DNA from 2 places in the Cellulosimicrobium sp. NPDC057127 genome. Region 1 is predicted to be linked to the other one. Evidence: riboswitches for the same ligand, from Rfam matches in the RefSeq annotation. Region 1 holds a riboswitch; the other holds the start of a gene.
What was found. A riboswitch is a leader RNA that binds a small molecule or an ion and turns the genes downstream of it on or off. The one in region 1 is predicted to bind S-adenosylmethionine.

Region 1 (4,164 bases):
CCTCGTCGTGTCCGGGCGGTCGCGCGTCGAGCCCGGGCCGCCGGTTCGGTCAGTCGGCCGGGCCGCACCCCGCGGCATCGGCGAGGAATCCTGCCGCGGCGGTCGCGAACAGTCCTTCGAGCCCCGATCCCGCGGGCACGGGACGCGGGTCGTCGACGACGGTCCAGCACCCGTCGACCACCGCGTACCGGACGGACGGCCCGTGCTCGACGTACGCGCGCACTCCCGCGACGAGGCGCGCGACCTCGGCACCGGTGGTGCCCACGCCGACGGACGCGCGGATCGCACCGGCGTCGTACCCGAGGCGGGCGAGCAGCGGGTGGGCGCAGAACCGGCCGTCGCGCACACCGATGCCGTGCTCCGCGGACAGGTAGGCCGCGACGAGGCCCGGGTCGTGACCGGTCACGGAGAACGTCACGACGCCGACGGGGTCGGCCGCGTCCGGCCACACCGTCACGACCCGCACGCCGTCGATCTCCGCGAGCCCGTCGACGAGCGCGGCGCGCAGCGCGGACTCGTGGGCGTGCAGGTCCGCGGGGTCGATCGTCGCGAGCGCGTCGCACGCGGCCGCGAGCGCCACCGCACCCACGACGTTCGGCGAGCCCGCCTCGTGCCGGGCGGGCGCCGCCTGCCACTGGGTGCCGTCGACGCGCACCTGGCGCACCGCGCCTCCGCCCGCGAGGTACGGCGTGCCGGCGTCGAGCCAGTCGCGGCGCCCGACCAGCGCACCCGCGCCGAACGGCGCGTACGTCTTGTGGCCGGAGAACGCGACGTAGTCCGCGCCGGTCCCCGCGAGGGAGAAGCCGCGGTGCGGGACGAGCTGGGCGCCGTCGAGCACGACGCGCGTGCCGGCGTCGTGCGCGATCCGCACCACCTCGGCGACGGGCAGCGCCTCGCCGGTGACGTTCGACGCCCCGGTCACGGCGAGCAGGGCGTAGTCGAGGCGGCCGAGCTCGGTGCGCAGGCCGGAGAGCGACTCGGCCACGCTCGTGCCTCCGGCGAGGACGGTCGCCCCGCCCGCGCGCTGCCAGGGCAGGAGGTTGGCGTGGTGCTCGACGTCGAGGACGAGCACACGGCCGGGAGTGCCGTCCGGGTTCTCGGGCACGCAGCCCGCGAGGAGGTTGAGCGAGTCGGTGGTGTTGCGCGTGACGACCGTGACGTCGTCGCCGCGGGCGCCGACGAACGCCCCGATCCGCGCGCGGGCCGCCTCGTACAGGGCGGTCGAGACCTGCGACAGGTAGCCGGCGCCGCGGTGCACGCTCGCGTAGAGGGGCAGCACCTCGGTGACGCGGTCGGCGACGGCGCGCAGGGCGGGCGCCGACGCGGCGACGTCGAGGTTGGCGTACGGGACGCTGCGCCCGTCGACGAGCGGGACGAGCGTGTCGCTGCCGACGACGGGCAGCAGCGCGGGCGTGTCGGTCGTACAGGTGGTGTCGGCGAGAGCGGTCACGGCACGGTCCTCCGATGTCGGGTCGGGGAGGTGCTCCCCGCGCTTGCCGCGCACCGGTCGGCGTGCGGCCTGGTCGTCACCCGGGGCACCCCGCCGCGAGAGGAGGGTTGCCGGCCAGCAAACCGGGGTTTCGCGCTGGCACTCATGACCTGCGCACCAGGATGAGCGAGGCTCGGAGACGCGTCAAGGACTGGGCAGCGTGTCTCACATCGCGAGCGGCGGGCTGTTCACCGCCCGGTGTCGACATGCGCCCACGTGTCGAGACGGCTGTCCCACCCGCTGGTCGGCGTGCCGTACGATCCGAGGAACCATCCGGAGCGGCCGAGTGACGTGGCACGTCGACGCCGCAGCAACCCCCCGTGTCGTCCAAGCACGGGCGAGGGTGCTACTGCCACGATCGATGGAGGACACCATGAGCAACCCCGCACCCCGCCGCACCTCGCTGCCCGAGGCCCGGCCCGCCGCCGGCTACGCCGGCGACATCGACCCCCAGCAGGCGTTCGACCTGCTCGCCGACGACCCGCGCGCGGTCCTCGTCGACGTCCGCACCGAGGGCGAGTGGCGCACCATCGGCGTTCCCGACGTCGCCGACCTCGGCCACGACGTCGTGTTCGACGAGTGGGTCACGCCCCTCGGGCCCAACCCGGCGTTCCTCGACCGCCTCGCCGACGCCGGCCTCACGCCGGGCGACGAGCGACCCGTCGTCTTCCTGTGCCGGTCCGGCCAGCGTTCGATCGGTGCCGCGCGCGCCGCGACCGCCGCCGGGATCGGGCCGTCGTACAACGTCGTCGAGGGCTTCGAGGGCGCGCAGGGGTTCTCCGGAGCGCGCGACGTCGAGGGCTGGAAGGTCCGCGGCCTGCCCGTCACCACGTACGACGCCGCCCAGGCCGGTACCGCGGACGGCGAGGCCGCGCGATGAGCCCGGCGGACGGCGTCGGGCACGAGGTGCCGGGCGGGGTGCCGGGCGGCTCTGGCCGCAAGCCGCTGCCCGCGACCGCGCGGCCTGCGACGCTCGCGGTGCGCGGCGGCAACGCGCGCACGGACTTCCAGGAGACGTCCGAGGCGCTGTTCCTCACCCAGGGGTACACGTACGACCGCGCCGCCGACGCCGAGGCGGCGTTCAAGGGCGAGGTCGACCGGTTCGTCTACTCGCGCTACGGCAACCCGACCGTGCACACGTTCACCGAGCGGCTGCGCCTCATCGAGGGCGCCGAGGCGTGCCACGCGACCGCGTCGGGCATGTCGGCCGTGTTCACGTCGCTCGCGGCGCTCGCGCGGTCCGGGTCGCGCATCGTCGCGGCACGTGCGCTGTTCGGGTCGAGCATCGTGATCTTCGACGAGATCTTCGCGAAGTGGGGCGTGCGGACCGACTACGTCGACGGGCACGTGCTCTCCCAGTGGGAAGAGGCGCTCGCGACGCCCGCGGACGTCGTGTTCTTCGAGACGCCGTCCAATCCCATGCAGGACATCGTCGACGTGCGGCGCGTGAGTGAGCTCGCGCACGCCGCGGGCGCCGTCGTCGTGCTCGACAACGTGTTCGCGACGCCGCTGCTGCAGAAGCCGCTCGAGCTCGGCGCGGACGTCGTCGTGTACTCGGCGACGAAGCACATCGACGGTCAGGGCCGCGTCCTGGGCGGGGCCATCCTCGGCAGCGAGGAGTACGTCGGTGGGCCCGTGCAGACCCTCATCCGCAACACCGGGCCGACGCTGTCGGCGTTCAACGCGTGGGTGCTGCTCAAGGGTCTCGAGACGATGCCCGTGCGCGTCGCCGCGCAGAACGCGAACGCGGAGCGGGTGGCGCGGGCGCTCGAGGAGCTGCCGGGGCTGGCGCGCGTGCGCTACCCGTTCCTCGACTCGCACCCGCAGACGGAGCTCGCGCGCTCGCAGCAGTCCGGCGGCGGCACCGTCGTGACGTTCGACCTCGCCGTGCCCGGAGGGACCGACCCCGAGACGGCCAAGAAGAGAGCGTTCGCGTTCCTCGACGCGCTCCAGGTCGTCGACATCTCCAACAACCTCGGCGACGCGAAGTCGCTCGTCACGCACCCCGCGACGACGACGCACCGCAAGCTCGGGCCCGAGGGCCGCGCGGCCGTCGGGATCGCGGAGACGACCGTGCGGCTGTCGGTGGGGCTCGAGGACCCGCTCGACGTGATCGAGGACGTGGAGCAGGCGCTGCACGCCTGAGCGTCGCCCGCGGGGAGAATCCTCGTGCCCGACGGCGCGCGGTCGGCCTAGCCTGACGACGTGCCCGCCTACGTCCGCCCGCCGATCCCGCGTCAGGTGTACCACGACGCCGACGGGCGGCCGTACGAGTACGGCGAGCGCTGGACGGACCTCGACGGCCCGCCCGAGGACACGTACTCGGTGAGCGCCCACCCGGAACGGTTCGCGCCGGTCGTCGACGTCGCCGACGCGCTCGTGGCGCACCTCGAGGCGACGTACGACGTCGCGGTCGCGAGCGCCGACCTGCGTGGTCTGGACGTGTCCGCGCACACCGCTGAGGAACCGGCGCACCCGCTGCTCGCGGGGATCCGGCACCTCGCCCAACCCGCCGAGCGGGTCGTGCGGCTCGTACCCGCCGCGGACGACGCGGCACCGCTGACGGTCGTCGTCACCGGACTCCCGGGAGTGCAGGTGCTCGCCGGGGCGCTGCACGAGGAGTCGTTCCCCGCGTGCGGGTGCGACGCGTGCGACGACTCCGCCGAGTCCGAGGC
Region 2 (4,164 bases), on a different contig from region 1:
GGCTCGTGCGACACGAACGTGCCGATCGCGGCCGGGTGCTGCTCGATCCACGAGAGCCCGACGATGCCGCCGCCGCTCGACCCGAACACGTCCACGGTGCCCAGTCCGAGCGCCTGGACGATCCGGTGCAGGTCGTCCGCGTGGCCCGGCATGGTCACCTCGCCCCCGGGCGCGAGGGTGCTGCGCTCCGCGCCGCGCGGGTCGTACGTGATCACCGTGCGGTCGTCGAGCAGCGCGACGAGCTGCTCGAAGCCCGACGCCCCCATGGGCGACCCCATGACGACGAGCGGCGGCAGGTCGCTCGCCGTCGCCGGCTCGTTCACGTCGTAGGTGAGGACGGCACCCGGCACGTCCAGGGTGTAGGTCTTGCGCTCGCTCATGGTCGCCTCCGCGTCGTCGTCCCGCCCGGGTGCGGGCGGTTCCTCCACGAGGACGACGACTGCGGAGCCGACCGGGACTCATCGGTGCCGCGCGGAGCCGTCAGCTCCAGAGGCGGCGTGTGGCGATCTCGGCGCCCTGCGCGAGCGACTCGAGCTTCGCCCACGCGATCTGCGGGTGCACGCGCCCGCCGAGCCCGCAGTCGGTCGAGGCGACGACGTTCTCGCGCCCCACGCGCGTCGCGAACCGCTCGATGCGCTCGGCGACGAGCTCGGGGTGCTCGACGACTTTCGTCGCGTGCGAGACCACGCCCGGCAGCAGGAGCTTGCCCTCGGGCAGCGCGACGTCGTCCCACACCCGGTACTCGTGCTCGTGGCGCACGTTCGCGGCCTCGAACGAGTACGCCGACGCGTTGATCTCGAGCATGAGGCCGACGACGTCCTGCATCGGCAGGTCGGTCGTGTGCGGACCGTGCCACGAGCCCCAGCACAGGTGGTACCGCACGCGGTCCTCGGGGATGCCGCGCAGCGCGTGGTTGAGCGCCTCGACGTGCACCCGGGAGAAGGCGAGGTAGTCCTCGACGGTCGGCTCGGGCGTGACCTGGTCCCAGGACTCCGCGAGACCCGGGTCGTCGATCTGGACGACGAGGCCGGCGTCGACGATCGCGAGGTACTCCTCGCGCAGCACGTCCGCCCACGCGTACGCGTACTCCTCGTGGGTCGCGTAGTGCTCGTTGGCGATGCGCGTCGCCGAGCCGGGTGCGATCGCGGTGACGAACGCGTCCTGCACGCCCGCGGCGTCGGCGGCCGCGCGCAGGTTCGCGGCGTCCTGCGCGACGGCGGCCTGCCCGGTGTACGTCAGCGGGCCCGTCACCTTGGGGAAGGCCCCGGGACCCTCGCCCGCGAAGATGCCCGACGTCGGGTCCGTGTACGCCTCGCGGAACCGCGCCTGGTCACGGCGGTTGCCGAACCCGGTGAGGCGCACGTCGCCGGGCGCGGACTGCACGTCGGCCAGCACCCACGCGGCGTCCGTGTCGAGCTCCAGCCCGCCAGTGCGCTGGAACGAGTACGACCACCACGCGCCGTAGTCCATCGGCGACGACATCGACTTGCCGTACTCGCCGTCGCCCACGAGCGTGATGCCCGCGCGCCGCTGCCGCTCCACCACGTCCACGACGGCGTCGCGCAGCAGCGCGTCGAAGTCGCCGTTCCCGTCGCCTGCCTCGCGCGCCGCGTTGGCCGCGAGCAGCTCGGGCGTGCGCGGGAGCGAGCCCGCGTGGGTGGTCTGGATACGGTCCTCGTTGCGGCGCACGGCCCTGCCTCTCGTCACGTCACCGCGCCCGTCCGGGCGCGACCCCGATCGTCACACGCCGGCACGCCGTCGGGACGTTCGCGGCCACCATGCGGGAGCGCGTGCGCCTCACATGTCGACCGATCGCCACTCTCGACGGAACCTACCCGTCGGCATCACGCTCTCCGGCCGCACGGCGTCGACGACCACCTGCTGCGTCCATGATCCTTCTTCGACGTGATGCACGAGCACGGCCAGATGCTCCAGCGCCTCAAGGGCGTGGTCGCCGTCACTCCTTCTCACAGCGGGATCGCCTCGATGGTCGCGCGCACCGCATCACGCAAGGTGCGCTCCGGTACGACGTCGACCGGGCGACCCAGTATCTGCTCGAGCTCCGCCTGGAGGGCGCCAAGCCCGAAGAGCCCGACCCTGTCGTCGAGGTCGACGAGCAGATCGACGTCGGAGTCCGGCCTCTCGCCACCGGCGGCGACCGAGCCGAACACGCGCACGTGCCGGGCACCGTGGCGAGCTGCCGCCTCGACGACCTCGTCCCTCTTGACGCGCAGCACGTCGTCGAGTACCGAGCCGTGCCTGTGCTCCTGCGACGGGCGGGGGCCTTCATGCGAGAGAGCTCGGTCGAGCAGACGCTTGACCTCCGGCTGGCTGCGACCGAGTGCCACCGCGGTTCGGCGCTGGCTCCAGCCGAGGTCGTGCGCCTGGCGGACGGCGCGCTCCAGCGTCGCACCGGCCTCTGCGCGCATCGTGTCCGCACGGGCACCCGCACCCTCCAGATACCGGGCGAATGCGTCCTCGACAGCGCTCATCAAGCCACCTCCGATAGCAGATGCTATCACTTCGGGTCGTCGGGGGCAGCGGACGTGGTGAGACCGCCAGGCCCTGCTCGCGCGACGCCGGCAGACGTCGACCTCGCGCATCCCGCGGCCGTGGCCGGGGCCGGTCTTCCCCCTGGGGCACCGTGCGCGAGGGGCGCGGTTGCCGGACCGGCACGCGGAGGGCGTCTCGCCGGCCACTCGTGACCTGCCCCGATGTCTACACGACCGCGCGGACGCACGGCAAGCGCGCACCTGCGCGACCCCACCGGACGCCCGCCGGACGTCTGCCGGACTCCTGCCCGACGCCGTCCGGTCACCTGCCGGGCCTAGCGTCGAGCGCGGACACAGCCGGGACCACCGGAAGGGCACAGCGACGATGACCCTCACGATCACGCTCGTCCGCCACGGGCAGACCGTCCTCAACGCGCGCCGGCACCTGCAGGGCGCGTGCGACTCCCCGCTCACGCGCACGGGACGCGCCGGCGTCCGCGTCACGGCGCAGCACCTCGCGCTCCACGACTTCGACGCCGTCTACTGCTCCCCGCAGGGCCGGGCGGTCCTCACGGCGATGGAGATCCTGCGCCATCACCCCGACCTGCCGATGACGGTCGACCACGACCTGCGCGAGCTGTCGTTCGGCAGCTACGAGCGACGCCCGGAGCACGAGCTCGACGCCGTCGAGTCCTGGACGGACCTCGTCCCCGCCGTGCTGGCCGGCACCCACCCGGGAGTGGGCGGCGGCGAGCCCGGCGCCGACTTCATGGCCCGCGTGCGTGGCGTCTTCGCGCGCATCGTGGCCGCGCACGACGACGCGGCCGGCCCGGGTGCGGCGGAGGACCGGCAGGTGCTCGTCGTCGGGCACGGACTGACGCTCGGCGCCTACCTCGCGACGATCGACCCGTCACGCCTCGTCGCGCTGCCGAACGCGTCGGTGTCGACGGTCGAGGTCACCGACGGGCGCGCCACCGTCGTGGCCGCGGGGATCGACGTCGCCGGGCACGGCTCGGTCGCGGCACGCCCGGCCCCCGTCCCGCACGACGTCGCGCCGGTCGCGGTCGCGCAGGGCTGACCTCGGCCCTGCCGTCCGGGCGCCCGCGCCGCTACCCTCGGGGGCGCAGCACAGCCCGAGCCGGGAGGACGACGATGACCACGGCGACGCCACGCACGACGGTCCTGGACCGCCTCGACGCCGCGCTGACCGCACCGGACGCGACGCGCACCGAGCGCGCGCTCGGGTACGGCACCGCGCTCGTGGGCGGCGTCCTCGCCCTCGTGCTGGCGCTCCGCGCCGACCTCGACGTCTGGCAGGTCGCGCTGCTCACGCTCGTGGGCTTCGACCTCTTCGGCGGGGTCGTGGTCAACGCGACCGCGTCCGGCTCGCGCCGCTTCCACGCACCGGGCACTCCGCGCCACCGCGTCGTCGTCTTCACGGCGGTCCACGTGCACCCGCTCGTCGTCGCCGCGCTCGTGCCCGACCTGCCGTGGCCGACGGCGGTCGTCACCTACGCCGGCGTCCTCGCCGCGGTGGTCCTGACGGTCCTGGTGCCCGACGCCGTCCGCGCGCCCGTCGCGTTCGCCGCCGCCGCGGTGCTCGTCGCCCTCCTCACGACGGCGCTCGCTCCCGAGCCGTGGGTCGCCTGGGTCGGGCCGCTGCTGGTGCTCA

Region 2: linked by a shared signal. The riboswitch ahead of ACFTZA_RS05395 (nucleotidyltransferase family protein) and the one ahead of ACFTZA_RS00805 (rhodanese-like domain-containing protein) in region 1 are both predicted to bind S-adenosylmethionine.

What each region holds. Positions count from the first base shown of each region.
Region 1 is NZ_JBHUUP010000001.1:187,751-191,914, reverse strand. It holds gene ACFTZA_RS00810 (aminotransferase class V-fold PLP-dependent enzyme) at 50-1,450, opposite strand; SAM riboswitch class IV at 1,485-1,600, opposite strand; SAM riboswitch class I at 1,756-1,857, shown strand; gene ACFTZA_RS00805 (rhodanese-like domain-containing protein) at 1,863-2,369, shown strand; gene ACFTZA_RS00800 (O-succinylhomoserine sulfhydrylase) at 2,366-3,634, shown strand; gene ACFTZA_RS00795 (DUF6226 family protein) at 3,695-4,164, shown strand, end outside.
Region 2 is NZ_JBHUUP010000004.1:81,053-85,216, forward strand. It holds gene ACFTZA_RS05385 (alpha/beta fold hydrolase) at 1-380, opposite strand, end outside; gene ACFTZA_RS05390 (cobalamin-independent methionine synthase II family protein) at 481-1,689, opposite strand; gene ACFTZA_RS05395 (nucleotidyltransferase family protein) at 1,968-2,492, opposite strand; SAM riboswitch class IV at 2,593-2,707, opposite strand; gene ACFTZA_RS05400 (histidine phosphatase family protein) at 2,878-3,570, shown strand; gene ACFTZA_RS05405 (hypothetical protein) at 3,645-4,164, shown strand, end outside.